One region of the Sanguibacteroides justesenii genome, then DNA from elsewhere that is predicted to be linked to it. Evidence: riboswitches for the same ligand, from Rfam matches in the RefSeq annotation. Region 1 holds a riboswitch; each other region holds the start of a gene.
What was found. A riboswitch is a leader RNA that binds a small molecule or an ion and turns the genes downstream of it on or off. The one in region 1 is predicted to bind cobalamin.

Region 1 (9,967 bases):
AGATCCTCCATTATCCGGAACCCGATGCGGGATCTTTTGTGGAAATAGTCGCCCGGCATTATGGAATCTCCTCCGAGAATGTAATTGCAGGTAACGGGGCAACCGAGCTCTTCTACCTCATCGCTCATGCTTTTACGGGAGCCAATACCTGTTTGCCGATCCCCTCTTTTACAGAATACGAAGACGCCTGTTCGTTATATAAACATCGACTCGCTTTTATCCCTTTTTCCGAACGGGAATGTACTCCGGAAGAAATAGGAAAAATTTGTCCCGAACCGGAACTCATGTTTATCTGTAATCCGAATAATCCGGACGGACGAGTATGGGAACTTGACCAGATTCGGAATTTACTCCGACATCACCCCCGAATGACACTTGTTGTGGATGAATCCTTTATTGATTTCGCCCCTTCTGCTTATCCGGCAGAAGGGCTGCTGGAACAATTTCCGAATCTATTAGTAATCCACTCCATGACCAAGAATTTTGCCATTCCGGGACTCCGGTTAGGCTACCTGTTAGGAAACGAGCAACTGATCTCCCGGATTAAAAAGTTCAAACAACCCTGGAGTATAAACGCTCTTGCCATTGAAGTCGGAAAATACCTCTTGACACATGGAGAGGACCTACTTCCCGATACACAACATCTGTTACGCAGAAAGCAAACATTCGTGACAGCCCTGCAAAAGATTCCGGGATTCCGTCCCCAACCCTCCGAAACCTCCTTCTTTTTAGTCGAGACTGACTGGAATTCAACGGTTCTAAAACATATCCTCCTTGAAAGATACGGACTTCTGATTCGGGATGCCTCCAATTTCCGGGGACTAAACAACCGCTATTTCCGGGTAAATACCCTGACCGATTTTAAAAACGGCCTGCTGATAGAGGCATTACAAGAACTTGGGGCCAACGAAGGTTCTCCTGCCAAAACGAAACCGTATTAAATCTTCCGACCATGTCCCTTCTACCTGTTTTGCTCCCTTTAATCTCCGGTTACATCCTGGACCTGCTTTTCGGAGATCCTCGCAAACTTCCTCACCCCGTCGTGGCTTTCGGGAACTTAATCAACTGGTGCGAACGTCATTTGAATCAAGGAAATTATCGAAAAACCAAGGGATGTTTAGTAGCTCTGCTCCTACCGCTTTTCATATGGGGGATCGGTATGGGAATTTCAATCCTAACCTGGAAAATTTCACCTGTCTTCTATTATATCGTCGCTTCCGCTTTCGTCTTCTACGGATTAGCCAACCACAGTTTGATCCAAGAAGGAAGAGAGGTCATAGATACGTTGGAAAAAAAAGGAGTAGAAGCCGGACGCAAGCGTCTGTCCTGGATCGTGGGACGAGATACCTCTCAACTTCCCCCGAAAAAAATATACACGGCGGTTTTGGAAACCATGGCCGAAAATTTAAGCGACGGCGTCGTTGCCCCGCTTTTCTTTTACGCGCTCGGCGGATTTCCCGCTATGATGGCTTATAAAATGATCAATACCCTCGACTCTATGGTCGGTTACAAAGATCCCAAATACAAAGATTTCGGATGTTGTTCGGCTCGCGTTGATGATATTTTCAATTATATCCCTGCCCGGATAACAGCCCTGTTTATTGCCATCGTCGGTTATCGGAAAGGAATCTTCAATTTTATCCGGCAATACGCTCGGCAGCACGCCAGCCCTAATTCCGGCTACCCGGAATCCGCAATGGCCGGAAGTTTGGATTGCCGATTCGGGGGACCCAACATCTACCACGGTATACTTGTCGATAAGCCATATATCGGGACCAACGATCGGGAACTCTCCCGCGCGGACTTTCGTCGTGCCGCCCGCATCAACCAAATGGTTTGTTTACTTACGCTCCTGATAATCTCTATTTTCTACACTATATTCGCTTATAACGCGTAATTCTCGATCAGAAATACGACAAAAGCCTTTTCGCTTCTGTTTTTTTCGACATTTAATCCGTTCCGAATCTTATACTCGAACAATCTTTCCTTATTTTAACAATACTATGTATTACATAATAGTTTTTTTATTTATATCTTTGGGACGTACTAAAAATAAATCACAAAAAAACAAAACCTGCAATGATGGAAAAAACAACTCTAAAAGCTGCCATAACTTATGAGAGCAAGTTAGTAAAAAGAAACTGGTTATTTTATCTCTTTATTTTCGGGGTATTCATATATACTTTAGGCTTACCTTTATTGGATACTTACCAATACGAATACATCAATTGGAGAAAATTTGTATTTGCATCCTCCTTTTCTTTATTCGGGATTCACTTTTTAAACTTGTTCCAATCGATAATTGTCGCTTTTATCGTCTGCGATATCCATAGGAAACGGAAAAAAGCCGAAACCCGGGAAGTGCTTTCAGCACGGCCCATCGGTAACGGCCGATCTTTTCTCGGAGAAATTTTGGGTATTCTTATCCCGTTCTTCGCGATAGATGTCATCTTTGTAATTAGCTTAATGTCTACGGGAATATTAATACCGGATTCTCCCGTTAACTTGTGGGTAAATCTTTTTTATCTACTCACTTACGTGTTGCCCACGCTTGTTTTTATTACCGGGTTATCCGTATTGGTAAACAGGTTAGTTAAACACCCTTTCGTCAGCTGGCTTATCCTGATCGTTTTTCTCTACTTAGCGTACACCTACCTGACGACGCCTCTTCACGGGATATTCGATTTCCGGGGAAGTTCGCTGCCGAACTCTTTTTCCACCTTAGTCGGGTTCATGCACATGGAGAATTACCTGCTCCAGCGAGGTGCGATCCTGTTATTGGGTATAAGCCTGCTCTACTTCGCCGTACCCTTCACGAAAAGACAACCCGGTACTCCCGGTAAAAAACGTTATTTAACCATTCCCGCTTTCCTGTGTTTCGTACTGGCCGTGGGGCTCGGCGTTATATACGTTACCAACTTTCAAAGCCGTTTGAAAAACAGGATCGGGTATCGCGAAACTTTCTTGAAATACAATGAATATCCCAAGGCTCGTGTAATTGAGCACGATATCACCTATCGACCCGGGGGAGATAAATTCTCGGCAACAAGCCGGATGAAAATCCAAAACCGGAAAAAAACAACAATGGAGCAACTTCTGCTCTTCCTAAACCCGGGATTAAAGATCGACAAGATCGAATCCGGGGGACAAAACCTTCCCTTTCACAGGGACCGGCAGGTGATCGTCATCAAGCGTCCCCTGGCTCCCGGGGAAAATATCGAGATAGAGATCACGTACGGGGGAACGATCGACGAGGATATTTATCAGGTAAACATCCCCGACGACAAATTCTTCTCTCCCCGCACCGATCGTGAAGGTGAAAACTATGGTAACCGTACGGCTTTTGTATCGGATAAATACACCTTGCTTCTGCCGCAAGTGATGTGGTACCCGACGGCAGTTCCCCCTGTCTGGTTGCAGGCATCCAAAGAGACTAATTTCACGGATTATACCCTCCATGTCAAAAACCCGGGCGGGATGACCGTTTTATCGCAAGGCAAACCGACGAGAGAGGGCGATAACGTCACGTTCAACAATTTACAAAACCTGACCGGGTTAACCCTCTGTATCGGGAATTACGAGAAAAGGGCGATCACCGTAGATTCCCTTACCGTCGAGTTTTACACTTATCCGGGAAATAGTTTCTATATGAAATATTTCGATGAATGGGAAGCCTTGAAAAAAGATAACCCGGACCGGGAGAAAAATTTAAAAGAGATTTTTTATGAATGTAAAAATGAAATCGAATACAATACTCCCATCCCTTACCCCTTTAAATATTTTAAATTGATCGAGGTTCCTTCCTCCTCCTATTTTTGGACCAACAAAACTTCGTTTAGCGATAACAATTCGTTTAGCGATAACATCCAACCGGAAATGGCTCTTTTCTGGGAACGTTTATGCAGAGTACAATCAACCCATCCCGGTACTTTTTCCAAAGATCCTAATCAAGACGAAAGCGTAGAGGAATACGTTCTGTACCGCCAAATGCCCGCTTTTCTTAGTAGGATAGGAATAAAAAACATTTTCTCGAATTACAATAGCAGCCTCACGTCCGATTCGTACCAGGGTATAGAATTGATATTCAATAATATGATAAACCCGAGACTATCGGAATCCAAAATAAGTCCGAAAATATTAAATCATTTTGCAGAGAAGGGGTTGAAAGGAATTATCGCGGAAGGATACAGCAGGGAACAAAGTTCGGCCATTTCTTTAAAAGTTTCGCATTTATTAGGCTACCTTGCGACAATCACCACCTGGGACTCCTTAAACCGTTTCATGCATGAATTCAACGAGCGTATCCGTTTTCAAGAAACCGATTTCGACTCGTTCCTCGAGGAATTCGAGCAACGGTTCGGACAGAACATCAAACCTTACATGGACGAGTGGTACACGAGCCACCAGATACCCCTGTTAACGATAAAAGACCTCTCCCTCAAAACGACGGGAAAGACACGGATCATCGATTTCAAGGTGGGCAATATCAGTGAAACGGACGGTATCGTTTCACTCCTTATAACTGATATGTACGGTGCAATAACCGGATACGACCGAAATTACCTGATCAAACCCGGAGAATTTAAACGAATCGTCATTCATGCAAACATCGAACACCGGTTAGAATTGACCACCAACTTTTCGGGCATTTTACCCAATGATAACATTTTATTTTCCCCGGGAGAGTTCCCCTTCTCAGGTCCCGTACCGAAAGAAGGAGTCACGCCGATCGATAGAAATGAATTCTATCCCCCGGGAGAGATCGTCGTCGACAACGAGGACGAGAATTTCCAGTTGATCGATTCGGCAAACAACCGAAAACGATTAGCCGATCTGTTCAGAAACGAGAGCGATCAGGAATACGTCAACCCGCAAAACCTTAAAGCTAACGCTTGGAATCCTATATTAGAAAAAGGAATGTACGGCAATCGTATCCGTAGCGCATTTGTAAAAGAAGTCGGTACCGGCCAATTCAAAGCCGAATGGACTGCCAACCTTCCGGAAGCCGGAAAATACGAAATATTTATCTATCGGCCTCATTATACGACATCAAGAAGAGATATATATACGACCGACTTCCCGGGGATGAAAAATTACTATACCGTCTACACTCCCCAAGGAAAAGAGGAAATAATCTTAGAAGTTCAAGAAGGAAATTTCGATTTGTCAAACCTCTACCTCTTACCGGAAGAAGCCTGGGTATCGCTGGGCAAGTTTAACCTGCCGGCCGGAGAATCCCGTGTTGTGTTGGACGACAGGGGAGTAGATCATCCTTTTACATCAGAGAAATATCGTTATTCATTTATTCAGCTCGTGATTGCCGATGCCGTTAAATGGGTAAAGGAAAAGTAAACGGATCATTGAAACTCCGGTAATGTTATGATTAAGAGATTAGGTGATTACCTCAATCTAATCTCTTAATCATTTTTATATCTACTTATTTTTCATGTACGGGTGCTCGTATCCTGTAATTACAGGAAAAGATTAACTACCGATCGGTGAATTAACCGTTACATATCCCCCAATCGCAGGCCAATAAGTTAATCCCTTGTTCGTTTTTTTATATTTATTCTTAAAAGACGATAATACTTTTCTACCTTTAAAGCATTTTATTATAAGATATAGCGTCTAATCATACTTTTTTTATTTGGAATAGCGAGAATAACGATCCTACAATATCCTATCTTATGAAAACAAGCCCAATTCTAAAAAGCCTCTTATTCGGCATCCTATATTGGGGATTCGTACCTCCTGCCTCTGCCCAGCAAATATCCTATGACCGTATAACCCGAATCGATAGCGTTCACCCGTTAAAAGATTCCATCCGTTCGGAAGAAAACTCACCTCTTCCGTTCTGCATCCGGTTTTCCCAAACGGACAAACAAAAAAAAGAGATTATCCGGATATATATCCAAGAAAAAACGGCCTCGGAATGGAATACGTTCATTTATGAAGAATACTACGATGTCATAAGTATTTTCCGGAAATATTATATCCCGAGAAAAGGAGAATTTCAATTGATTGTCGAATACAAGCTCACAAACGGTAAAATAGAAAATTATACCTCTTCCATAAAGTCATTAAAAAGCATCGAACTCATCCTCGATGGAAAAAAAAGAACGATTAGAGAAAAGAAGTTATAGTCCCTTTTAAGAAAGGATGCCTCTCCTATTCATCGTATTAAAATAAAAAATATAATCCTTTTTCAAAAATCAAATAATCGAATACAAGGACTGAAATGTTTCCTCATCCCAATAAAAATGGATATAGGAAGCCAACACGTGTTTATAATGATAAATCGGCGTGTCCGTTTCCCGCCCTTTAGCACTATATGTTTTTCCAACCGTAGGGATAAACCGATCTCCGGACACTACCCGGGAATAGTGGAATTCATGTCCCCGGAATACCATACCGTCGATCTCTATCCGCCGATATCCCAATTTCAAACCCATCTTCTCCATGGTCGCCCTATGTTTCAAAAGGCCTGCCATAGGGTATACCTTTCCGTCCATACCCGAAATAGAATCACAAAGATACATCATTCCCCCGCATTCGGCAAAGACTTTTCCTCCACTCTCCCCATAATCCCGAATCGAAGCCAACATTTCCCCGTTGGCAGATAATTCGGGCAAATAGTACTCGGGATATCCGCCGGGTAGATAGACAAAATCCGATAACGGCAGCTCCCGGTCCCGCAAAGGACTGAAAAAAGTAACTTCACCCATTCGTTTCAATACCTCCATATTTTCACGGTAAACAAAGTTAAAGGCCTCATCCATGGCAACAGCGATCCTCAATCTTTCGGTTACTCTCCTCTCACTAACAGCAACCGGTTCAAAAGCCCTTCGGGTCAACTCCAATAAACGATCCACATCTACCGTCCGTGTGATAACCTTCGCCACCCGGCCGGCAAATGCATCAAAATCGAAAGTTTCATCAAGAGTTAACCCCAAATGCCGGGAAGGCACCTCAAAATCTTCCTGTTTCGGGAGGTATCCCAAAGCTTCCATACCGACATCCTCGCACGCTTGTTGCAAATAAGAGTAATGCATAGCGGAACTGACAAAATTAAAAACGACCCCCGCAACCTGCAACTTCGGATAAAAATGTTTGAAACCGTACAGGACAGGGGCTACGGAATAAGCCGTCGACCGGGCATTCAACAACAATATCACGGGAATATTCAACAAAGCGGCAATTTCCGCACTACTCCCGTTCATGCCGTCATAACCGTCGAATAGGCCCATTACCCCTTCGGTCACGCATACGTCCGAATGTTCGCCATAACGGGCATATACCTCCCGTACACGCTTTTCAGCAGCCATAAAAACATCCAAATTCACCGATTCTTCCCCCGAGGCAATGGCGTGATACTTCGTATCGATATAATCCGGTCCGCATTTAAAGGGCTGTACGTCCAAGCCTCGATCCTTCAAAGCCCGCAACAAACCGATCGTAAAGGTAGTTTTCCCGCTTCCAGAAGAAGCCGCTCCGATTAAAAACTGTGATTTCCGCATTTGATCCGAATTGAAGGACAAATATAATGATAATTCATGATTGCGGATAAAAAGATTGAGTGATTAAAAAATTTTGAGATAGAACAGCACATAGGGACGGGTGCTACAGGTTATTTTCCTTTCGACCGGATATAGCTCTTTTTTATGCTCCGATTTAACTTGTCATTTTTTTCAAGTATTTTTTTATTTCAAATCAAAAAGTAATACATTTGCACTGTCTTTGGTGTTGTGTTGCATATCTGCTAACACACAAGAGGGAAGCCGGTTGGAATCCGGAACAGTGCCCGCTACTGTGATGCCCGGTCCTTTAAAAGAAGGATCAAAGAACAGATTCTTACACCACTGTCCGATTGCGGACGGGAAGGTATCGTTCTTAGGCGTAGTCAGGAGACCTGCCGAGACATATAGGTAATAACTATTCCCGGGGTCAGGAATAGAATTATAAACAGCTAAAATTAATCATTGTAATGAAAAAGTTTGTTGTGTTAACAGCTTTGCTGTTATCGGTTGTCAGTGTTTCACTCGCCGGCATCACCCTAAAAGGAAAAGTCGTCGATGCCAAAACCCAAAAAGCTCTCGCGGGAGCTAACGTGAGATTGATCGGCACGAATATAGGTATCGCAACGGATAACAAAGGTGAGTTTACCCTGAAAAACATCGCAGAGGGGACATACATCCTCAGAGCCAGTTTTTCCGGTTATGAAACGGAAGACATAAAAGTAAACAGTAGCACAGAAGAGATCGTTTTCAAACTATCCCGGACGCCCGTAAACTTGAATCAGGTCGTTGTCACCGGTACGGGAACTCACCGCAGACTAAAAGACTCTCCCGTACCCGTGGAAGTTTTAAGCGGAACAGAAATAAGAAAAGCCGGAGTCACCTCCTTCGAGGACGCCTTATTATTATTAAATCCCTCTTTCAACATCCGTCCGACCGTCATGGGCTCTTATTTCACGATGAACGGGCTGGAGAACAAACATATTCTAATTTTAGTGGACGGGAAAAAAATGGCGGGAGATGTTTCCGGCAATACGGACTTGTCGCGTATTGATATGAGCCGGGTAAAACGAATCGAAATACTGAAAGGAGCAGCCTCTTCCCTCTATGGTTCGGAAGCCATTGCCGGAGTTATCAATGTCATTACCGAGCAACCCAAAGAACCTATCAGCATCCAATCCAAAACCCGGTTCGGGGGAAAATCCAGTTTCGTCCAAAACGCCAGTTTAGACCTGAACTTCGGTAAATTTACCTCCTCAACCTCTTACCAAAGACGCCAATCGGACGGGTGGAAATTAAGTCCCTACGAAACAAGCGCAGATACGGTCGTTCCTACCAGGAAAGAATCCGTCAACTCCTTTTTTTCCAATATCGTAAGCCAACGTTTCACTTACGAGCCGAACCAGAGGCTATCGCTTTATGCCCAAGGAAGCTATTTTGACCGGGAGGTGAACCGTCCCGTCCAACACAAGAAAAGCGACGGAGGCTACACGTACGATTTGACCTATATGGATTACAATTGCGGTGTAGGAGGAAAATACCTGTTTGATAACAAAGCCTATATTGCTTTAGATTTATACATGGACAACTACGAGTATAACAAGCTTTATACCGTGGCACAGGTGGTCAAAAACGACACGACCTTCCGGGTTGGCGACGAGGAACTGACCAAACGTCAAAAGTACTATAATGCCAATCTGAGAAGCGTATTCCGGGTCGGTGATTTTAACAAATTCACCGTGGGTGCCGAATACGTGGACGACTACATGAAAAATCCCGGCAGCTTGGATGAACCTAAAGAGGTATATACACTCGCCATTTATGCACAGGACGAAATACGTCTATGGGACAAACTTCAGATCCTTCCCGGATTCCGTTACGTTTACCATGAAAATTTCAAAAACAGGTTTACCCCTAAATTAGCCTTGATGTACTCTTTGAAAAAATTCAATTTCAGGGCTGCCTATTCCGCCGGTTTCAAAGCACCGACCTTACAGGAACTCTATTATGATTACGAGAACCGGGGATCCATTACCATCGGAAATCCGGATTTAAAACCGGAAAAATCAAACTATTACAGTTTGAACGTCGAATATGTCGGAAGATTTCTGAATATCTCGGTAAACGGATATATCAATGACATTAAGGATATCATTGACAGTTACGAGTTGGAATTAACGGAAGAGGACAAGGAAAACGGAATCAAAACGAGGAAAATGTATCGCAATTTAGATAAAGCGCGTGCTCAAGGGTTCGATATTTCCGTTAACAGTTATCTCGGATACGGTTTCTCCGCAGGTGGAGCCTATAATTGTGTTTATGCCAAAGACCGAAAAACCGGACACCGGTTGAACGAGGCCGTAAGACACGCGGCCACCTTCCGTGCCGGATGGATGCACGAATGGAACAAATACAGACTGAACGTAAATGTAAACGGAAGAATACAAGGACAA
Region 2 (9,967 bases), 100 kb from region 1:
TGATTAATTCACATCATCTCTTGATCACAGAAGTCTAAATGTTTCTTACCTTTGCAAAAAATATAACGTATAATCATCCGTTAAACGGAAATTTTAATTTATCGTATGAAAATAGCAATAGCATGTGACCATGCAGGTTACGAGTACAAGGAGAGATTAGTTAAATACCTTCGGGAGGAGGGACATGAAGTGAAAGATTTCGGGACTCACTCTTCCGAAAGTATGGATTACCCGGACACGGCACACCCGTTGGCCGTCAGCGTGGAATCCGGAGAATACGAAAAAGGAATTGTCCTGTGCGGAAGCGGAAACGGTATCTCCATGACAGTAAACAAGCACCAGGGAATCCGTTGTGCCCTATGCTGGAATATGGAATTGGCAGCTTTGGCGCGTCAACACAACAATGCCAATGTTTGCAGTATTCCGGCTCGTTTCATAGCCTACGAAGAGGCTCAAAACGTGATCGACACCTTCTTATCGACAGCCTTCGAAGGCGGAAGACATCAACGGAGAATAGATAAGATTCCGGTAAAATAAACACCATAAAAAACGGGTCCCGAAAACGAGACCCGTTTTATTCATTTATCAGACATCAAAGGATCAATTTATATCCTTTTCCGTGAACATTGATAATTTCCACAGAAGGATCTTTCTTCAAGTGTTTACGTAATTTGGTGATATAAACATCCATACTTCTTGCATTGAAATAGTTGTCATCCGCCCAAATGTTCTTCAAAGCAAAGTTTCTCTCCAATACTTTATTTACATTCAAGCATAACAAACGAAGTAATTCCGATTCTTTCGTGGTCAGTTTTTGCTCCTCTTCTCCATCAAACAAAGTTTGCTTCTTAGAGTTGAACGTCAACTTACCGATCTTAAAGATCTCTTGCTCATCTTCCGGTTTCAGACCGGTCGATCTTCTCAATACGGCCTCGATTCTCAAAAGCAACTCTTCCATGCTGAAAGGTTTACTCATGTAATCGTCAGCTCCTAATTTGAATCCTTCCAACACATCTTCTTTCATCGTTTTTGCCGTCAAGAAAATGATTGGAATCTCGCTATTAATTTGTCGTACGTCTTTTGCCAAAGTGAAACCGTCTTTCTTCGGCATCATCACGTCAAATATACAAATATCGAAAGGTTGATTTAAAAAAGTCTCGTAAGCGACTTCTCCATCCTCGCATAAAACGGTGTCAAAACCTTTAGCTCTTAAATACTCTTTAAGCAGCATGCCGAGGTTTGTGTCATCCTCTGCTAATAAAATTTTAATTTTCTCATCCATAGCTATGTTGTTTTAAATAATTCTCTATATCGTTTTAAATTCTCTGAAAAAATATACGAAATTAGAAAAATAAGGTTCTCTTTACCTTTTGTTTTTTTGATGTTAATGGTAAAATAATGTCAAAACAGCTCCCTTTATCCGGGGAACTTTCCACGTCAATGTTTCCTCCGTGTGCTTCCACGATCTTTTTCACGTACGAAAGGCCCAGCCCAAAACCTTTCACGTCATGCAAATTTCCTGTCGACACGCGATAAAAACGTTCAAAGATCAATTTTTGATCTTTCTTAGCAATTCCTATGCCATTATCAATCACACTAATAACAATCTCATGATTCCTATTTCGCGTATAGATTGAGATCTCCGGAGCCCGGATACAATACTTAATAGCATTGTCAACCAGATTAGAAATGACGTTCGTTATATGAACCTCATCGGCCAATACTTCGTCATTTTCAGCCTCCAGGTGACCGAACATTTTACCTCCTTTATCCTCCACCCGCAAGATAAATTTAGGTAACAAATCTTCTATAATGTCATTTATATTGATCTTTTTCAATTTTAACTTCATCCTCGTTTCCGTAAAAAGAGCGGTTTGCAATACCCGTTCCACCTGATAAGTCAAACGTTTACTCTCGTCCCGAATAATGGTAGCGACCCGGTCAATGGTTTCCGGCGTATTCGTTACAGCTCCGTCCTTCAACATCTGTGAAGCCAAAGAGATCGTCGCTATCGGGGTTTTAAATTCATGAGTCATATTGTTAATAAAGTCATTCTTTATTACCGATAGTTTTTTCTGACGAATAATAACCACTAAACAGAATACAGAACAAAACAACAAAGCGAATGTGATCAATATACTGGGTAACAACATCCACAAAGAACTCGCCGCATCTCCTGCCAAATCAGGAAACCTCAAATACAGTACCGTTCCTCCTTTTTCACCCGGGAAAATTCTCTTATCCCAATATCGATCCTGTTGGCTTAAAAAGTTTTTAGAGGCCAACACGAACTTTCCATTCTCTTTTATCCCGAACTCAAACGAGCTACGAATACCGTTATCGATCAGAGCATTTCCGATAAAACCGTACAAATCATTCACATCCATCCTGCCCTCTATCATTCGTTCCGGTTTATTCCCCTCCTCTACGACCAGCACGTAATCCTTTCCCAAACGTTCCTTAATCTGCTGTTGCAATTTTGCAAGAGAGGTCGATAAATTATCTTTGGTTACCTTACGACCTACAAAATCACTGACATCCTGCACATCCGAGTCATCATCAATCAAACTCAGTACAGAACTAAACATCAAATTAGGATCGTTCTTAGAAGCGATTTTCCGCTTCGGATCCACGTACATTCGAGTATCTTCTACACCATCCTCTGAACTTTTCAACAGATTGTTCCCCTCTGCAATGCGATTCATCTTCACTTTTCCCCGGATATAATCAACAACCTCATCCATCACTTTATTGACGGTATAATCAAACTGCTCTTTTTTTACTTCAAAGGCGGTCTGAAAATAGCTTGTCTGAAGCAGAATTAATCCAAATAACGAGAGACCAAACACAACACCCAATATGATAATCTGTTGTTTTCTCATACCACAAATTTAACAATTCAATTTTAACATTTCCTACTATTAACACAATTTAACCATATAACGTTTGCATGGCTAATTGTCTAAAAAAGCGTAGGTTGATCATTCTTTACCTGGTCCTTTTTTAGGTGTTTATAGGCCAGATCCGTCACTTCGCGTCCCCGGGGAGTTCTTTTCAGAAACCCCTCTTTAATCAGAAAAGGTTCATAGACCTCTTCTAACGTGCCGGGGTCTTCACTTACGGCAGTAGCTATGGTTGTCAATCCGACAGGACCTCCCTTAAACTTATCGATAATGGTCAGCAGAATTTTATTATCCATCTCATCCAAACCGAATTTATCGATATTCAAAGCTTCAAGAGCATATTGAGTGATCTCATGATCGATAACACCATTTCCTTTTACCATCGCAAAATCGCGTACTCTCCTCAACAGGGCATTCGCGATACGGGGTGTCCCTCGGCTTCTCGAAGCAATCTCTTTCGAAGCCTGGCTTGTTATCTTCACGTTCAGGATAGAAGCGGAACGTTCGATAATTCCCGTCAAAATATCCAGGTCGTAATATTCCAAATGACTGTTAATACCAAAGCGAGCACGCAAAGGGGCCGTCAGTAAACCGCTACGGGTAGTGGCTCCTATCAAGGTAAAAGGATTCAATTGTATTTGTACGGAACGGGCAGCCGGTCCTTTATCGATCATAATATCGATTTTAAAATCCTCCATGGCCGAATAGAGATACTCTTCCACGATAGGGCTCAACCGATGAATCTCGTCAATAAAAAGGACATCGTTCGTTTCCAAATTAGTCAGTAAGCCGGCTAAATCGCCCGGCTTATCCAGCACCGGTCCGGAGGTAATCTTTATTCCTACTCCCAACTCATTGGCAATAATGGCAGATAAAGTTGTCTTTCCCAACCCGGGAGGCCCATGTAATAAGACATGATCCAACGACTCGTCTCTCATTTTGGCCGCCTGTACAAAAATCTCTAAATTATCCACAATCTTTTTTTGTCCCTGGAAATCACGAAAGGTCAAGGGGCGTAACGCCTTCTCCAACTCTTTCTCACTTTCAGGAACATTCCCGCTTCTTATATCAAATCCAGCCATCTATTTTTTTTTACCTGTTTCAAAACCGAATCCCAGCCTAAAAGGATTCGTCGTTTTCTTTTTCGAGTCTCAAATGTATAAAAACTCCATCGCATATACAATGCGGGAAAGAATTAATCACGTTTACGAACAAAAAATGCCTTCAGTAAATCGGCGCATGCTTCGCCCAACACTCCGGCTACCACTTTGGTCTTCGGGTGAAGTATAGGGGGAGTCAGCCTTGCGTATCCCCGGTGCGGGTCCGATGCTCCATACACTAACTCTCCCAACTGAGCCCACGCTAAAGCCCCCCCGCACATAGTACATGGTTCCATCGTCACGTAAAGCGTACAGTCATTTAAATATTTTCCTCCTAACGAAGCGGTTGCCGATGTAATCGCCAACATTTCCGCATGAGCCGTCACATCATTCAATCTCTCGGTTTGATTATGGGCCCTGGCAATAATTTTATCCTTGCAAACAACAATCGCTCCCACGGGGATCTCCCCTTCCGACTGAGCAATATAGGCTTCTTCCAAAGCCTTTTTCATAAAAAATTCATGTTTATCCATCTGATGTATCGTATGAATAGCTAAAGTCTGCATTTTTTTCGAGACCTACAAATTTTCTCTCTCATTTCCCGACAAACCGACTCCCCGATAGCCTTTTCACTTTTTTTCTTTGTTTAAATTCATTTTATACATACCTTTATCATGACAATTACGTAAGAATATATCTAAACATAAATAATATGCAGACGATTGACAATTACAATTTTAAAAACAAAAGGGCGTTAATTCGAGTCGACTTTAACGTACCTATGAATGACAAATTCGAAATTACAGATGATACCCGCATGCGGGCTGCCATTCCAACGATAAAAAAAGTATTGGAAAAAGGAGGTTCTGTTATTCTCATGTCTCATTTGGGACGTCCGAAAAACGGACCGGAGGATAAGTTTTCTTTGAAACACATTCAAAAGCACTTAGAGGAGTTATTGCATACCCCTGTTAAATTCGCGGAAGATTGTGTCGGAGAACAAGCCCAAAAGATGGCAGCCGATTTAAAACCGGGAGAAGTACTTCTATTGGAAAACCTTCGTTTCCACAAAGAGGAAGAAAAAGGGGACAAACAATTTGCCAAAGAACTGGCCTCTTTAGGAGACGTATGGATCAACGACGCCTTCGGAACCGCCCACCGGGCCCATGCCTCTACTGCCGTGATCGCCGAATTTTTCCCGAACGACAAACTTTTCGGTTATGTCATGAAAGGAGAATTAGAAAGCGTGGATAAAGTAATGCACAATCCGACCCGTCCTTTTACAGCCATCATGGGAGGTTCGAAAGTATCCTCTAAAATCGATATCATCATGAATCTGATGGACAAGGTGGATAACCTGATTTTGGGCGGTGGTATGACTTATACTTTTAAAAAAGCATTGGGTGGTCATATCGGAAATTCGATTTGCGAAGAAGATAAACTGGATTTAGCCCTCGATATCCTAAAAATCGCCAAAGAAAAGGGGGTTAATTTAGTGCTTTCCAACCAAACATTAGCCGCCGACGCTTTCAGTCAGGACGCCCACACTCAAATTGTAGACCCCATGAATATCCCGGACGGCTGGGAAGGTTTGGACATCGGCCCGGAAACCCGAAAGGAATTTGCAAAAATCATCGAAAATTCAAAAACCATTCTTTGGAACGGTCCCGTAGGCGTGTTTGAGATCCCCAAATTTGCCGAAGGAACAAAAGCCATCGCCGAAGCCATCGTGAAAGCAACCGAAAAAGGGGCCTTCTCGCTTATCGGCGGAGGAGACTCGGTCGCAGCCATCAACCAATTCGGTTTAGCCGACAAAGTCAGCTACGTCTCTACGGGAGGTGGTGCATTGCTCGAATATATCGAGGGCAAAAAGCTCCCCGGAATCACGGCTATCCGGGAAGAATAATACAGGAAGCACATATACAAAAAGGTATTGTCTTATTTATTCTACAGACAATACCTTTTGTTCTTTTTTAATATGTTGCTTTTTTATATTTTTGCGACATGGAATTAAATTTTAGTATTAAAGAGATTTTTACGGCCTTTATGGTATTGTTTGCCGTGATCGATATCACCGGTTCCGCTCCTATAATCATGAATCTAAATAGTAGCGGGAATAAGGTCAATGCGGAAAAAGCAACCGGAATTTCTTTAGCTATTTTTATCACGTTTCTCTTTGCCGGCGACGCCCTATTAAAACTATTCAATATCGATATCTCTTCCTTCGCCATAGCCGGAGCTTTGGTACTTTTTGTATTAGCGATCGAAATGACTTTTAATATCGAGGTTTTCCGCAATAATGGTCCGGGAGGTTCCGCAACCATCGTTCCCGTGGTCTTTCCTTTGGTTGCGGGAGCTGGAGCTCTCACGACGACCTTATCTCTCCGTGCGGAATGTCATGTCGTTAACATCATCATAGCCATTATTTTAAACATGGCAGTAGTTTATATCGTATTAAAAAACGTCTCTTTGGTGGAACGTTTGATCGGAAAAGGAGGAGTGTACGTATTACGTAAATTTTTCGGTATCATATTATTGGCTATGGCCGTCAAATTATTCACGACCAACTTGACAAGCCTACTTAACTCCTTTTCCTGATTAACCATTGTTATCTTCCCCGGACGATTGTCCGATAATGCTCCCATCTTTCAGTGAATCGACTGTAAGTACATTATTCTACCATACCTATCCATCATTGTAACAGCCTTTATTCAGACAGGCAATATTCCTGTATTTTCGAAATCGAATTTTTAATTGCACATTTTATTTGTTTATTACTAAATACTATCTAATTTTGCACCCGATTAAACAATCGATTTTGGTGTCACCTTTCGTTTTACGGAAGGTGGTGAAAAGGGAATCAGGTGAGAATCCTGAACAGACCCGCTGCTGTAAGCTCCACCGAAATTTTCGAACAATACTCACATCCACTGTTTCGACACGAAATGGGAAGGGCGTTTGAAAACGGAGTAAGTCAGAAGACCTGCCAATATCGTTATAATCTGAAGCTTTCTGGGAGTAGAGCTTGGATATAAACGTGAACATTATCCGATTTATTCTTTACGACAAAAGAGTAACTTCGTTATTTGTACCGCAGGATATTCTCCAGAAGGCTGTTTATTACTTTAATGACAGCTAAAAATGAATTATTCGCATCTTATAGCTCTGAATTTATGGTTGTTGATGACACCGGGAATTTATGCCCAACAGCAGGACACAACTAAAATGTATCATATAAAGGAAGCCGTTGTTTCCGCCAAGCAGATACAAAAAGAGATCATTCCCGTCCAAATTTTATCCGGAGCTACTTTACAAAAATTAAGCGTCCACTCTGTCGCTGATGCTTTACGCTATTTTTCCGGAGTACAAATTAAAGATTACGGGGGAATCGGAGGGTTGAAAACCGTTAATATCCGGAGTATGGGTACTCAACACGTCGGAGTTTTCTATGACGGGATCGAGTTGGGAAATGCCCAAAACGGAATTATCGATTTAGGACGTTTTTCGTTGGACAATATGGAGTCCATTTCATTATACAACGGACAACGAAGCGCCATTTTCCAATCGGCCAAAGACTTCGGTTCAGCCGGATCCATTTATATGGTCTCCAGGATCCCCCGATTCAATCCGGAGAAAAAATACAATGCCAAATTTACCTTTAAGACCGGTTCCTTCGGGTTGGCCAATCCCTCCTTTCTGCTGGAAAACCGACTCGGTAAAAATATCGACGGTTCATTAAGCGCAGAATACATGTATACCAACGGAAAATACAAATTCAGTTACCGGAAGAAAAACGGTTACGATACCACTGAAATACGTAAGAACGGGGATGTATACGCCATTCGAGCAGAATACGGTCTTTTCGGCAAGCTCAAAGAGGGAGAATGGAAAGCAAAAACTTATTTCTATCATTCGGAAAGAGGATATCCCGGAGCCTCGGTACGTGAAGAGCCCGGGAAATTTAAAAATCAGGATCGACAATGGGATTCCAATTTTTTTCTACAAGGCTCCTTTAAAAAGTACTTCAACCGTTACAGCATGCTTATCAACGGCAAATACGCTTACGATTACCTGCATTATCTTTCCGATCCCCGCTTGGACGCTTCTACGATGTATGTAAACAACCACTATCGCCAACAAGAGGTATATCTTTCTTCCGCCAACCTGTTCAACGTTCTTCCCGGATGGAATCTAAATTTATCTGCCGATTTCCAATGGAATAAATTGAATGCAGACCTCGTCGATTTTGTCTATCCTACCCGTTACACGGGCTTAATCGCACTGGCTACGGCTATTAATTTCCAGCGTTTGAACATACAGGCAAGTCTACTGGGTACCTTCGTCAATGATAAAACTCGCGTTACAAATGCAGCTGCAGACAGTAAACAAAAGTATACCCCCACCATTGTCCTTTCCTGGCAACCCTGGGAGGAAAAAGATTTGAATTTCAGGGCATTTTACAAACGAATATTCAGGATGCCCACCCTGAATGATCTGTATTATACCTTTATCGGGAACAAAAATCTGGCTCCGGAATACACGATCCAATACGATTTCGGTATCACCTATGCCCGCCAGTTTACCTCTTCGGCACTAAAAAGTTTAGAAATTCAAGTCGACGGCTACTATAACGAAGTAACCGATAAAATCATCGCCATTCCGACCTCCAACCAATTTCGCTGGACAATGATCAATTTGGGAGAGGTCGAAATTCGAGGAGTGGATGTTGCCTTACAATCGCATTGGAATTTCAAACGTCATTGGTTGCTCGATACCCGAATAAACTATACCTACCAGAAGGCTCAGGATTTCAGTAAACCGGGAAGTCCTTTTTACGGAGATCAGATCCCCTATATTCCCTGGCATGGCGGATCCGCAATCCTGAACGGCAGTTATAAAAGCTGGGATTTGAACTACAGCTTCATCTATACCGGAAAACGTTACGAATCGAGCGCCAATATTCCTGAAAACAAAGCCAAAGAGTGGTATACAAACGACCTTTCGGCTTCCAAGACATTTCTGTGGAAGAAGGCAAAAATCCGATTGACGGCAGAAATCAATAACCTGCTGAATCAACAATACGAGGTCGTGGAGTGTTATCCCATGCCGGGTACCAACGTAAAGTTTACGATCAATATAGAAATCTGATACAAATAAACCTTTAATCTTTTAAAGTATGATCAAACTAAAAATTCATGTAGGTATACTCTTTCTGGTAGGAAGCTTTATATTCTCTTCCTGCCGGAACGATGATGAAGAGATCATCTCTTCGGTTATCACCCAAGTAGCGCCGAGCGATTCGGTCTCCGGTCCCATTAAGGGATTCTTTCTGTTGAACGAAGGAAATATGGGCAGCAATAAAGCCACTTTGGACTACTTCGACTACACGACCGGAAAATACCATAAAAATATCTTTCCGGAAAGAAATCCTTCGGTTGTCAAAGAACTCGGAGACGTAGGAAACGACATTCAAATTTACGGAAACAAATTATACGCAGTTATCAATGCCTCCAATCTGGTGGAAGTCATGGATGTCAATACGGCCAAGCATATCGGAACAATTTCTATTCCGAATTGCCGATACATCGTATTCGACAAAGGATACGCTTATGTCAGCTCTTATGCCGGAAAAATAGAAATAGATCCCAACGCCCGGTTAGGGTATGTAGCCAAAGTGGATACGGCTACCCTGCAAATACTCGACTCCTGTTCCGTGGGGTATCAACCGGAAGAGATGGTTATTGCCGGAAATAAACTATACGCAGCCAACTCCGGAGGGTATCGCGTTCCCAACTACGACAATACGGTATCGGTCATCGACCTGAACAGTTTTAAAGAGATTAAAAAAATTCCGGTAGCCATCAACCTCCACCGGATGAAAATCGACCGGAATGCCAATATCTATGTTACCTCCCGGGGAGACTATAAAAACATACACTCCAACACCTATGTCATCGATCCGAG
Region 3 (9,967 bases), 120 kb from region 1:
CGGATTACTATTCGGACAGGCAGCAACAGCAGACTCTCTCTTTTCAGCGGTAACAAAAGAGTATAAGCGATTATGTCAATTGGCCTTGACGGCACCGTCAAAACCCTCCGTTATCAGCGAACTAAGAAGCGGATCGGCCTGGTACGTGCCGGGTGGAAAAAGCACGATGGGACAACTGTATTCGGATGCCGGCGCCCGCTATCTATGGAGCGACGACCCCCGGAGCGGATCTGTTCCCCTGGCCTTCGAAGTTGTTTTCGACCAGGGACACGAGGCCGATTTTTGGCTGATAAAATACAATCAGCAAACAGACAAGACTCTTCGCGAATTAAAATCGGACTACGCTCCCTACGCCAAATTCAAAGCCTTCAAAGAGAAGAACGTGTACGGATGCAACACGGGTAAGGTCGCTTTTTACGAGGAGTCCCCCTTCCACCCCGAATTATTATTAAAAGACCTGATAAGTATTTTTCATCCTGAATTAGTGAAAGATTATCAAGCATATTATTTCCAAAAACTGACGGAATGAATACCTCACACATGACATCTCCCGGCCGAAAATTCGGAATATTACTAACAGGCACCATCCTGGTGTTGTTGTATGGTAATTTGATCATAGGTTCCGTCCATATACCCGTTGATGCCGTTTGGGACATCTTGTGCGGACAGGAAGTCGAAAAAGCGAGTTGGAGATTTATTATTTGGGAATCACGCGTTCCCCAATGTATTACGGCCCTATTATGCGGAGCGGCATTAGCGGCTTCCGGTTTGATGTTACAAACAGCCTTCAACAATCCTTTAGCCGGCCCTTCCATCTTAGGAATTACGACCGGATCCAGCTTGGGAGTCGCCCTTGTCATGTTATTGGGAGGAGGCATTATTTCAGCGGGCGCATTCAACTTATCCGGTTTTTTTTCCGTCATTCTGGGAGCTTTTATCGGTTCCATGGTAGTTATGGGAATGATTCTGTTTTTCTCTACACTGACGAAAAGCAATATCATGTTGTTAATTATCGGTATTATGATCGGCTATATAGCTTCTTCCGTCATTGCTCTGTTGAACTTTTTTGCCACGGCGGAAGGGGTACACTCTTATATTATATGGGGGATGGGAAATTTCGGCGGAGTATCTATGGAACAATTGCCCTTTTTCTCCGCTACCTGTCTCATCGGATTGCTCCTCTCCTTATCATTGACAAAACCCCTGAATGCCCTTCTGTTAGGCACTCGATATGCCGAGAACTTAGGTATAAACATCCGCCGTATCCGTCATATGCTACTGATCGCTACCGGGCTATTAACAGCAGTCACAACGGCCTTTTGCGGTCCTATCGCTTTTATCGGCTTAGCTGTTCCTCATGTCGCACGACTCCTGTTGGGCACCTCGAACCATAATTCTCTCCTTCCGAACACCATGCTGCTGGGAGGGGCCATTGCCCTATTATGTAATCTGATATGCGTATTACCGGGGGAATCGGGCATCATCCCGTTAAATGCCGTAACGCCGGTATTGGGAGCCCCCGTGATCATTTACGTCATCATTAAACAACGCAAGATCCAATACTTCAACTAATATGCAAAATAATCCCATCGTACGGTCGCGGGACCTGACCATCGGATACAGGAAAGGCCGGAAAGAGACGAATCCAATCCAGCAACACCTCTCTTTCGAACTCCATAGAGGAGAATTAGTTTGTCTGTTGGGACCCAACGGGGCCGGTAAATCCACGCTTTTACGTACACTCGCATCATTCCAACCCCCATTAACGGGAGAAGTGCAACTCGAAGGGAAACCTTTATCCGACTATTCGGAAAAAGAGCGTTCCCGAAAAATAGGGGTAGTACTCACGGACCGGACACAGGCCGGAGGATTGACCGTCTATGAATTAATCTCTTTAGGACGTCAACCGCATACCGGATTTTTCGGACGACTCCATGCACGTGACCACAAAATCATCGAAGAGGCTATGAGTTCCGTGGGGATAGAAAACAAATTCAATAATTACGTTGCCGAACTATCCGACGGAGAACGACAAAAAACGATGATAGCCAAAGCATTGGTCCAGGAATGTCCGGTAATTCTTTTAGATGAACCCACCGCTTTTTTAGACGTAACGAGCCGAATAGAGATCATGCAACTCCTGCATACCCTTGCTTACCGACAACAAAAAACGATTCTGTTATCCACCCATGATATAGAACAAGCCCTTATTCTGGCGGATCGGCTATGGTTGCTATCGAAAACGGAAGGATTACGTTGCGGGGTAACGGAAGACCTGATTTTCGATAACAGCATGGATACGCTATTCGACCGGGAAAAAATAAAATTCGACCTTACCCAGGGAAACTATTATCCGCCCATACGGGGAGATCGCCATATCATCGTCGAGGCGGAAGACGAAACCTTAAAACATTGGGCGATCAACGTTTTAAACAGAAACCATTACATATGCCTTTTCTATCCCTACCCTTCCACTCTTTACCCGATATTAAAACTAAAAACGGCCCGGGAGATGAGTTTTCTTCCCTCCGGGGGAGAAAAAATCCCCGTACACTCGTTCGAAGAATTGACCGATCTTTTAAAATCCCTACCCTAACTTAAACCTTCCCGAGAAACGATGGTCCTCTGCAGCACTCCGAAAACGTCCATCCCATGTCCCAAAAAATGAATTTTCATTTTCTTTACCGAGGCTTTTTCATACCCGTAAAAAATCTATCTTTGTAAAATAAACCAAACGAAATCTCCGGAAAACATCGGGTATAACCCGGATAATATCGAATTCATGAAAGAAAGTTTATTTATTCCGTTATTATTGACTTTACTTGCAGGATTGGCAACCGGTATCGGTAGCCTGATCGCTTTTTTCACCCATCACACGAACAAACGTTTTCTCTCCTTTTCGCTGGGACTCTCCGCGGGAGTAATGATATACGTCTCTTTCGTGGAAATCTTCCAACAGGCGGAAACTTCCCTTACGGCCGAGTTAGGTTCAAAATACGGTATGACCATGACGGTCCTCTGCTTCTTCGCGGGAATGTCATTGATCGGTATCATCGATCGTCTGGTACCTTCCTTTGAAAATCCTCACGAAGTTCGTTCCGTAGAAAGTATGGATACCCCTCCCCCCAAGGATACAAAATTGATGCGCATGGGACTGATGACGGCCCTGGCCATCGGCATCCATAACTTCCCGGAAGGTATCGCTACTTTCACGGCTGCAGTGGAAAGCCCGACTTTAGGAATTGCAATAGCCGTCGCTATCGCCATCCACAATATCCCGGAAGGTATTGCCGTTTCTGTTCCTATTTACCATGCAACCGGAGATCGTAAAAAGGCATTTCGTTATTCCCTTCTGTCCGGCCTGGCGGAACCGACCGGTGCTCTTCTGGCTTATTTAGTACTCATGCCCTTTATGTCGCCCGTCCTGATGGGATGTATCTTCGCAGCCGTCGCAGGTATCATGGTCTTTATTTCCATAGATGAATTACTTCCTGCCGCCCGGGAATACGGAGAACACCACATCTCCATCTACGGACTTATCTCCGGAATGGGAATCATGGCTTTAAGTTTAATTTTATTGGCATAACCAAAAAGATATGGAACATACGCACGAACATCACCACCATAGAATCACCAGTCTAAATAAAGCTTTTATCATAGGGATCACGTTAAACACGGCTTTCGTGGTCGTTGAATTCGTTGCGGGATTCTGGTTTAATTCTTTGGGATTACTCTCGGATGCGGGACACAACTTAAGCGATGTCTTCAGTCTTGTATTGGCCATGCTGGCTTTCCGGCTTTCCCGCGTACAAGCCAATACCAAATACACGTACGGCTACAAAAAAAGCACGGTCTTAGCCTCCCTTTTAAATGCCGTCATCCTGTTGATTGCCGTAGGCTTCATCTTGGGAGAAAGCATCAACAAACTATTCCATCCTCAGCCGGTCGACGGAGACGCCGTCGCCTGGGTTGCCGGAGTCGGAGTAGTCATCAACGGGATCACGGCCTGGCTGTTTATGAAAGATAAAGAAAAGGACCTGAACGTAAAAGGAGCTTATCTACATATGGCAGCAGATGCCTTGGTCTCCATCGGTGTTTTGGTCTCCGGATTGATTATCGCCAACACGGGATGGAATATCATCGATCCGCTTATCGGGATCGGAATTGCCGTCATCATCGTTTATTCCACTTGGGGATTGCTGCGAGACAGTATTCGCTTGTCCTTAGACGGGGTTCCCGCCGGAACCGATTACAGACAGGTCGAAAAAACCATTGCCTCTGCCCGCGGGGTAAAAGGATTTCATCATTTGCATATCTGGGCTTTAAGCACGACCGAAACCGCTCTTACCGTACACGTCGTCATCGATGACATGTCCCAAATGGAAACCGTAAAATGCGATTTGAAACATGAATTGGAGCATATCGGCATTATTCATGCCACGTTGGAATTTGAAGCACCGGGATCTCATTGCAAGGATTGCCAAAAAGAATATTCAGACTAAAATGTTTCCCAAAAATGAAAACTTTATTAAATAAATATCATACAAAATTTTCCTATTCATACACACAAACAACTTAATATAAGTTTATTAACAATATATCTCACTTAGAATTATTGTTAAAAACAAAAATTACGATATATCCTATCTTATTTTTATTTACTTTCGTCATGCATTCGGTTCACGTTTGTGATTAATAGGGAATCCGGTGAAAATCCGGGACTATACCCGTAGCTGTAAGCTTTTTTTGTTTTTCGATCAAAAGATCCACTGTCGGGTAACCGATGGGAAGGAGGTCGAAAATAGCGAGTCAGAAGACCTGCCGATTGCGATATATCCGTAACTTTCGGGTGAAAAGCGAGGAGAAGGCTTGCCTATCGGACTATTCTCATTTTACCCAAGGTTATAGTAAATTTATTTATTCATTACTAAAACCTTTAAGAATGAACGAAAACAGCTCTTTTTCAAAAATTGTAAAACGCAACGGGGAGATTTGCGATTTTAAAGCGGAAAAAATCGAACAAGCGATTTTTAAAGCTACGCGAGCAACGGGAAACCCTCATCGTAAAACAGCACGCGAACTCTGCAACAAGGTGATTGAAATTCTAAAAACCGACACCCCGGAAGGAGTCATTCCCCACGTGGAGATCGTACAGGACACGGTTGAACAGGTACTCTTGCAACACGGAGATTTCAATTTATTGAAAATTTATCTGCTTTACCGGAAACAACATGAACAGATCCGGAATTCCAAGGTATTGCTTACCAATATCGAAGTGATGGACGATTACCTGACTTTAAGCGACTGGAAAGTAAAAGAGAGTGCCAATTCGTCCTATTCTCTACAAGGGTTAAACCAACATATCTCCACCCAGATCACGTCCAATTACTGGTTAAACAATCTCTATCCGGAGAGAATATCCGAAGCTCACAAAAGCGGGGCCCTTCATATTCACGATCTCGGATTTTTAAGCGTGTATTGTGTCGGATGGGATCTGAAAGACTTACTAACAGTCGGTTTCAGGGGAGTTGAGGGAAAAGCCCAAAGTAAACCGGCCAAACATTTCCGGACAGCTTTAGGACAAATTGTCAACTTTTTCTATACCATGCAGGGAGAAGCCGCCGGGGCTCAGGCCTTCTCCAATTTCGATACCTTCCTGGCCCCTTATATCCGCTACGATCAATTGGATTACAAACAGATAAAACAATGCTTACAGGAGTTTCTGTTTAACTTAAACGTACCGACACGAGTCGGCTTCCAAACCCCTTTTACCAACATTACCATGGACCTAACTGTTCCGGATTTCTTAAAAAACGAACCGATTGTTCACGGCGGAGAAATCAAGGAAGAAGTATACGGCGACTTCCAAGCGGAGGTCACTTTACTGAATAAAGCATTTGCCGAAGTAATGTACGAAGGTGATGCTTCCGGCAGTCTCTTCTCCTTCCCTATCCCGACCTACAATATCACTCCGGATTTTGATTGGAACAATCCCGAATACGAAGGGATATGGGAGATGACGGCCAAATACGGGATTCCCTATTTTTCCAATTTCGTGAATTCCGATATGAAACCGGACGATGTCCGCAGCATGTGCTGCCGTTTACGCTTGGATAAACGGGAATTGATGAAACGGGGAGGAGGACTGTTTGCTGCCAACCCGCTTACCGGGTCCGTGGGTGTCGTTACTATCAATCTGCCCCGTTTAGGTTATGAATCCGTATCGGAAGAAAACTTTTATCAACGTCTACGTTATTTGATGGAAATCGCTAAAGATAGCCTGGAGATCAAACGAAAAGTCATTGAACGTTATACCGAAAAAGGACTTTATCCCTACTCCAAATACTACCTCAGACACGTACACGAACGTTACGACTGTTTCTGGAAAAACCATTTCTCTACCATCGGGATAAACGGAATGAACGAATGCTGCCTCAACTTCTTAGGAGTACCTATCACCCATTCGGACGGAATAGAATTCGCTCAAAAAACAATGCTTTTCATGCGGGACATTTTAACCGAATTTCAGGAGGAGACCGGCAACATCTATAATTTGGAAGCCACTCCGGCAGAAAGTACCTCCTATCGTTTTGCTTTACTGGACACGGCCGCATATCCGGACATTATCGTGGCCAACCGGAAAGAATTCGAAAAAGGAGCACAACCTTATTACACGAATTCCACCCATTTACCGGTACATTTTACGGAAGACCTGTACGAAGCACTCGAACAACAGGATCAGCTTCAAACCCTTTATACCGGAGGAACCGTCTTCCACGTTTTTACCGGGGAACACCGGACTTCCGCCCAAGCCGCTAAAAACATGATACGGAAAGTAACTTCCGCATTCCGGTTACCCTATATCACGCTCTCGCCTTCCTTCAGCATATGTCCCTCCCACGGTTACATAGCCGGAGAACATTTTACCTGCCCCCAATGCGGAGCGAAGTCGGAAGTATACAGCAGGATCGTCGGCTACATGCGTCCAGTGAGTCAATGGAACAACGGAAAACGGGCCGAGTTTGACGACCGGAAACATTTTGACAACAGTATCACGGAAGAAATTGCGATATGCGAATCGGAGGATTGATTAAACAGAGCCTGATCGATTGGGAAGGGAGAGTGACCGCCGTTATATTTACCCAGGGATGCAATTTCCGGTGCGGTTATTGTCACAATCCCTCCCTTGTCCTACCGGAACTTTTTACGAATAATCAAAAATGGACGGAAGCGGAACTATTTTCGTTTCTGTCCAAACGCCGACAATGGTTGGACGGAGTTGTTATCTCCGGAGGCGAACCAACCCTTCAACCTGACCTTATTCTTTTTGTCCAAAAAATAAAAAAGTTAGGGTTCGACATAAAATTGGACACGAACGGGAGCAATCCCGACCTTCTCCGAGAACTTATTGCCGGGAAACGGATCGACGCAATTGCCATGGACATAAAATCCGCGTTAAACCTAACTGCCTACCGGAAAATAAGCCCCAATATAAGTTCCGAATTGCTGGACAAAATAAAAGAGTCTATTCGTATCATTCGGGCTTCAGGTATAGAGTATCTTTTTCGGACAACCGTTATTCCGGGTTTACAAACGGAAAAGGAACTGGAAAATGTAAAAAAGGAGTTCGAAAAAGATCCTTTTCTTTTACAGGAGTTCCGGAATGGGGATATCTTAAAAAATTACTTATTGCAATTGAATTCCTAACTTCCGGAAGTTCTTGTGCAATCCAAAAAGCACCAGAATATCTCTTCTTTCAAGTATCAGATCACTTGGCAGCTCGGGAAGAACCGTAGGCTTATCCTCTTTTTCCTGCAAACGTTTCAGGGTTATCAATTTCAAACCGAACTCCCGCTCGAAATCCACATCGCCTAATTTACGACCGACGAATCCGGCAGGAACTTCCCATTCGATAATCACGTGATCGGTATCGACCACGTAAGAATCGATGGTCGTTGCCAACTCTACCTTCAGGGCAAAAAAATCGGCATATTCCCACTCCGGATTGATAATCTCCGTAATACCCATCGTCTCCATAATCGTTTTGTGAACCTCCGACATGGCTCTGGCAACGATACGCTTGACTGCAAATTGTTTCAACAGGGCAAGTACGTACAAAGAGGTACCGAAATCCTTACCGATGACCACAAACACGATATCCACATCTTTCAAAGGTAGAGATCCCAAAGCCTGTTCGCTCCGGACGTCCAAGGCAATGGTCGTCGTAATGCTGTCCTTGTACTGATTGATTTTATTCAAATCGTTGTCAACTCCGATCACCTCATGTCCCAAAGCCGTCAAACGCTGTGACAAAGCCAGTCCAAAATGTCCTAAACCGATAACAATGCACTTCATATCATTCAAACATTAACTTCATTCATACTTATAATATCACCGTATCGTCCGCATACCTGTACAACTTCTCCTGCCGCTGCTTGACAACACCCGATAACAACGTGATCAATCCTACCCGCCCCACGAACATCGTGAGACTAATGATTATTTTTCCCGCATCACTCATAGCCGGGGTAAAATTCAACGAAAGCCCTACCGTTCCCAAAGCAGAAAAAACTTCAAATACGATTTGAACGAACCTCCCCTGAGGTTCCAGTATCGAAAGCAGCATAACGGCCAAAGCCGTCCACGCCAAAGACAAAAAGATAATCGCCTGAGCCCGATTCACATTTAAACGGGTTAATTGTCTCTTACCGATCTCCACCCTATCTTCTCCCCGGAGAATAGCGATAACATTCTTTAAAGCGATAACGAAGGTAGTCGTTTTTATTCCCCCGCCCGTAGACATCGGAGAGGCTCCGATCCACATCAATAAGATAAATAGAAAAATCGTAGCCTGATGTAACGCAGCCATATCCACATTATTAAATCCTGCCGTTCGAGTCGTCACGGAAGCCATAAACGAGGTAGCCAACTTTCCTTGCCAGGATAGACCTTCCAGGGTATTACCATCTTCAAAAAACAAAAAGAACACCATTCCCAACACCAATAAGACCAAGGTTGTCGGCAACACGATCCGAGTAGTGGTGCTCACGATATGAGCCCTATACTCAACTTTTCGTTTTCCATGAAACAAATACACTAAAAAACACCGTATCTTATATTTAAAATAACTTCCGTAATTAAACAATATAGGAAATCCCAGGCCGCCGAAAACGATCAGAAGACCTAACCAAACTTGTAATCCATAAACATTTCGAACCAAAGGATCATACAAATTTCCGGGCAAAGTAGAAAAACCAGCGTTACAAAATGCCGAAACGGCATGGAAAAGGGAAAAGAAAAACTTATCCTGAATTCCTTCCACATCCTGAATTTGCAGATAGACTATATACACCCCGACAGCCTCTATCAGTAAGGTTGTCGTTACCGTGTAAAACAAGGTTCTGAAAATATTATTCAGGGAAGATTCGTTCAACAAGTTTTTAAGAGCTAACTGATCCCGGAACGTCGTTTTCCCCAAAAAGGACATGGCGAAGAAACTGGTAAACGTCATCACCCCGATCCCGCCTAACTGAATCAACAATAAAAGGATCACATCCCCTGTCGGGGTAAAAACTTTTGCCGTATCAAGTACCGTCAATCCCGTTACGCACACCGCACTTGTCGCCGTAAAAAGGGCATCGATAAAACTGATTTTCTCGTAAGTAGCCGTGGGTAGTTTCAACAAGAAGGTCCCGATCAAAATCAACATCAGAAAACTGATAACGAACATCATTTCGGGACGGACATTACTTTTGAGCACGACAAAGAACTCTTTTGAAAGATAGATCGTGCTCAGAATCAAAACGACCGTATAGGTTACGATTCGATTCAACCGATACAGTACCGGATTCCGCGTTATCACCTCAGGGATCGAAAACCGGTATTCGGCAATAATCAAACCAAGTAAAACAATCAAAAAAAAGACCTCTAACCAGAAGCCTTTTTCTTCCCGCAACAATTTAAAATT

Region 2: linked by a shared signal. The riboswitch ahead of DMB45_RS04545 (TonB-dependent receptor) and the one ahead of DMB45_RS05010 (TonB-dependent receptor) in region 1 are both predicted to bind cobalamin.
Region 3: linked by a shared signal. The riboswitch ahead of DMB45_RS04495 (ribonucleoside triphosphate reductase) and the one ahead of DMB45_RS05010 (TonB-dependent receptor) in region 1 are both predicted to bind cobalamin.

What each region holds. Positions count from the first base shown of each region.
Region 1 is NZ_QJPL01000002.1:475,643-485,609, reverse strand. It holds gene DMB45_RS05035 (pyridoxal phosphate-dependent aminotransferase) at 1-941, shown strand, start outside; gene cbiB (adenosylcobinamide-phosphate synthase CbiB) at 953-1,897, shown strand; gene DMB45_RS05025 (hypothetical protein) at 2,080-5,352, shown strand; gene DMB45_RS05020 (hypothetical protein) at 5,688-6,143, shown strand; gene DMB45_RS05015 (cobyrinate a,c-diamide synthase) at 6,213-7,517, opposite strand; cobalamin riboswitch at 7,722-7,931, shown strand; gene DMB45_RS05010 (TonB-dependent receptor) at 7,985-9,967, shown strand, end outside.
Region 2 is NZ_QJPL01000002.1:371,568-381,534, reverse strand. It holds gene rpiB (ribose 5-phosphate isomerase B) at 106-537, shown strand; gene rprY (response regulator transcription factor RprY) at 593-1,282, opposite strand; gene DMB45_RS04570 (sensor histidine kinase) at 1,344-2,882, opposite strand; gene ruvB (Holliday junction branch migration DNA helicase RuvB) at 2,963-3,985, opposite strand; gene DMB45_RS04560 (nucleoside deaminase) at 4,099-4,536, opposite strand; gene DMB45_RS04555 (phosphoglycerate kinase) at 4,716-5,909, shown strand; gene DMB45_RS04550 (MarC family protein) at 6,008-6,601, shown strand; cobalamin riboswitch at 6,806-7,008, shown strand; gene DMB45_RS04545 (TonB-dependent receptor) at 7,187-9,151, shown strand; gene DMB45_RS04540 (YncE family protein) at 9,180-9,967, shown strand, end outside.
Region 3 is NZ_QJPL01000002.1:354,836-364,802, reverse strand. It holds gene DMB45_RS04520 (ABC transporter substrate-binding protein) at 1-529, shown strand, start outside; gene DMB45_RS04515 (iron chelate uptake ABC transporter family permease subunit) at 526-1,572, shown strand; gene DMB45_RS04510 (ABC transporter ATP-binding protein) at 1,574-2,596, shown strand; gene zupT (zinc transporter ZupT) at 2,783-3,586, shown strand; gene DMB45_RS04500 (cation diffusion facilitator family transporter) at 3,597-4,502, shown strand; cobalamin riboswitch at 4,660-4,840, shown strand; gene DMB45_RS04495 (ribonucleoside triphosphate reductase) at 4,943-7,090, shown strand; gene DMB45_RS04490 (anaerobic ribonucleoside-triphosphate reductase activating protein) at 7,072-7,707, shown strand; gene DMB45_RS04485 (potassium channel family protein) at 7,687-8,355, opposite strand; gene DMB45_RS04480 (TrkH family potassium uptake protein) at 8,384-9,967, opposite strand, start outside.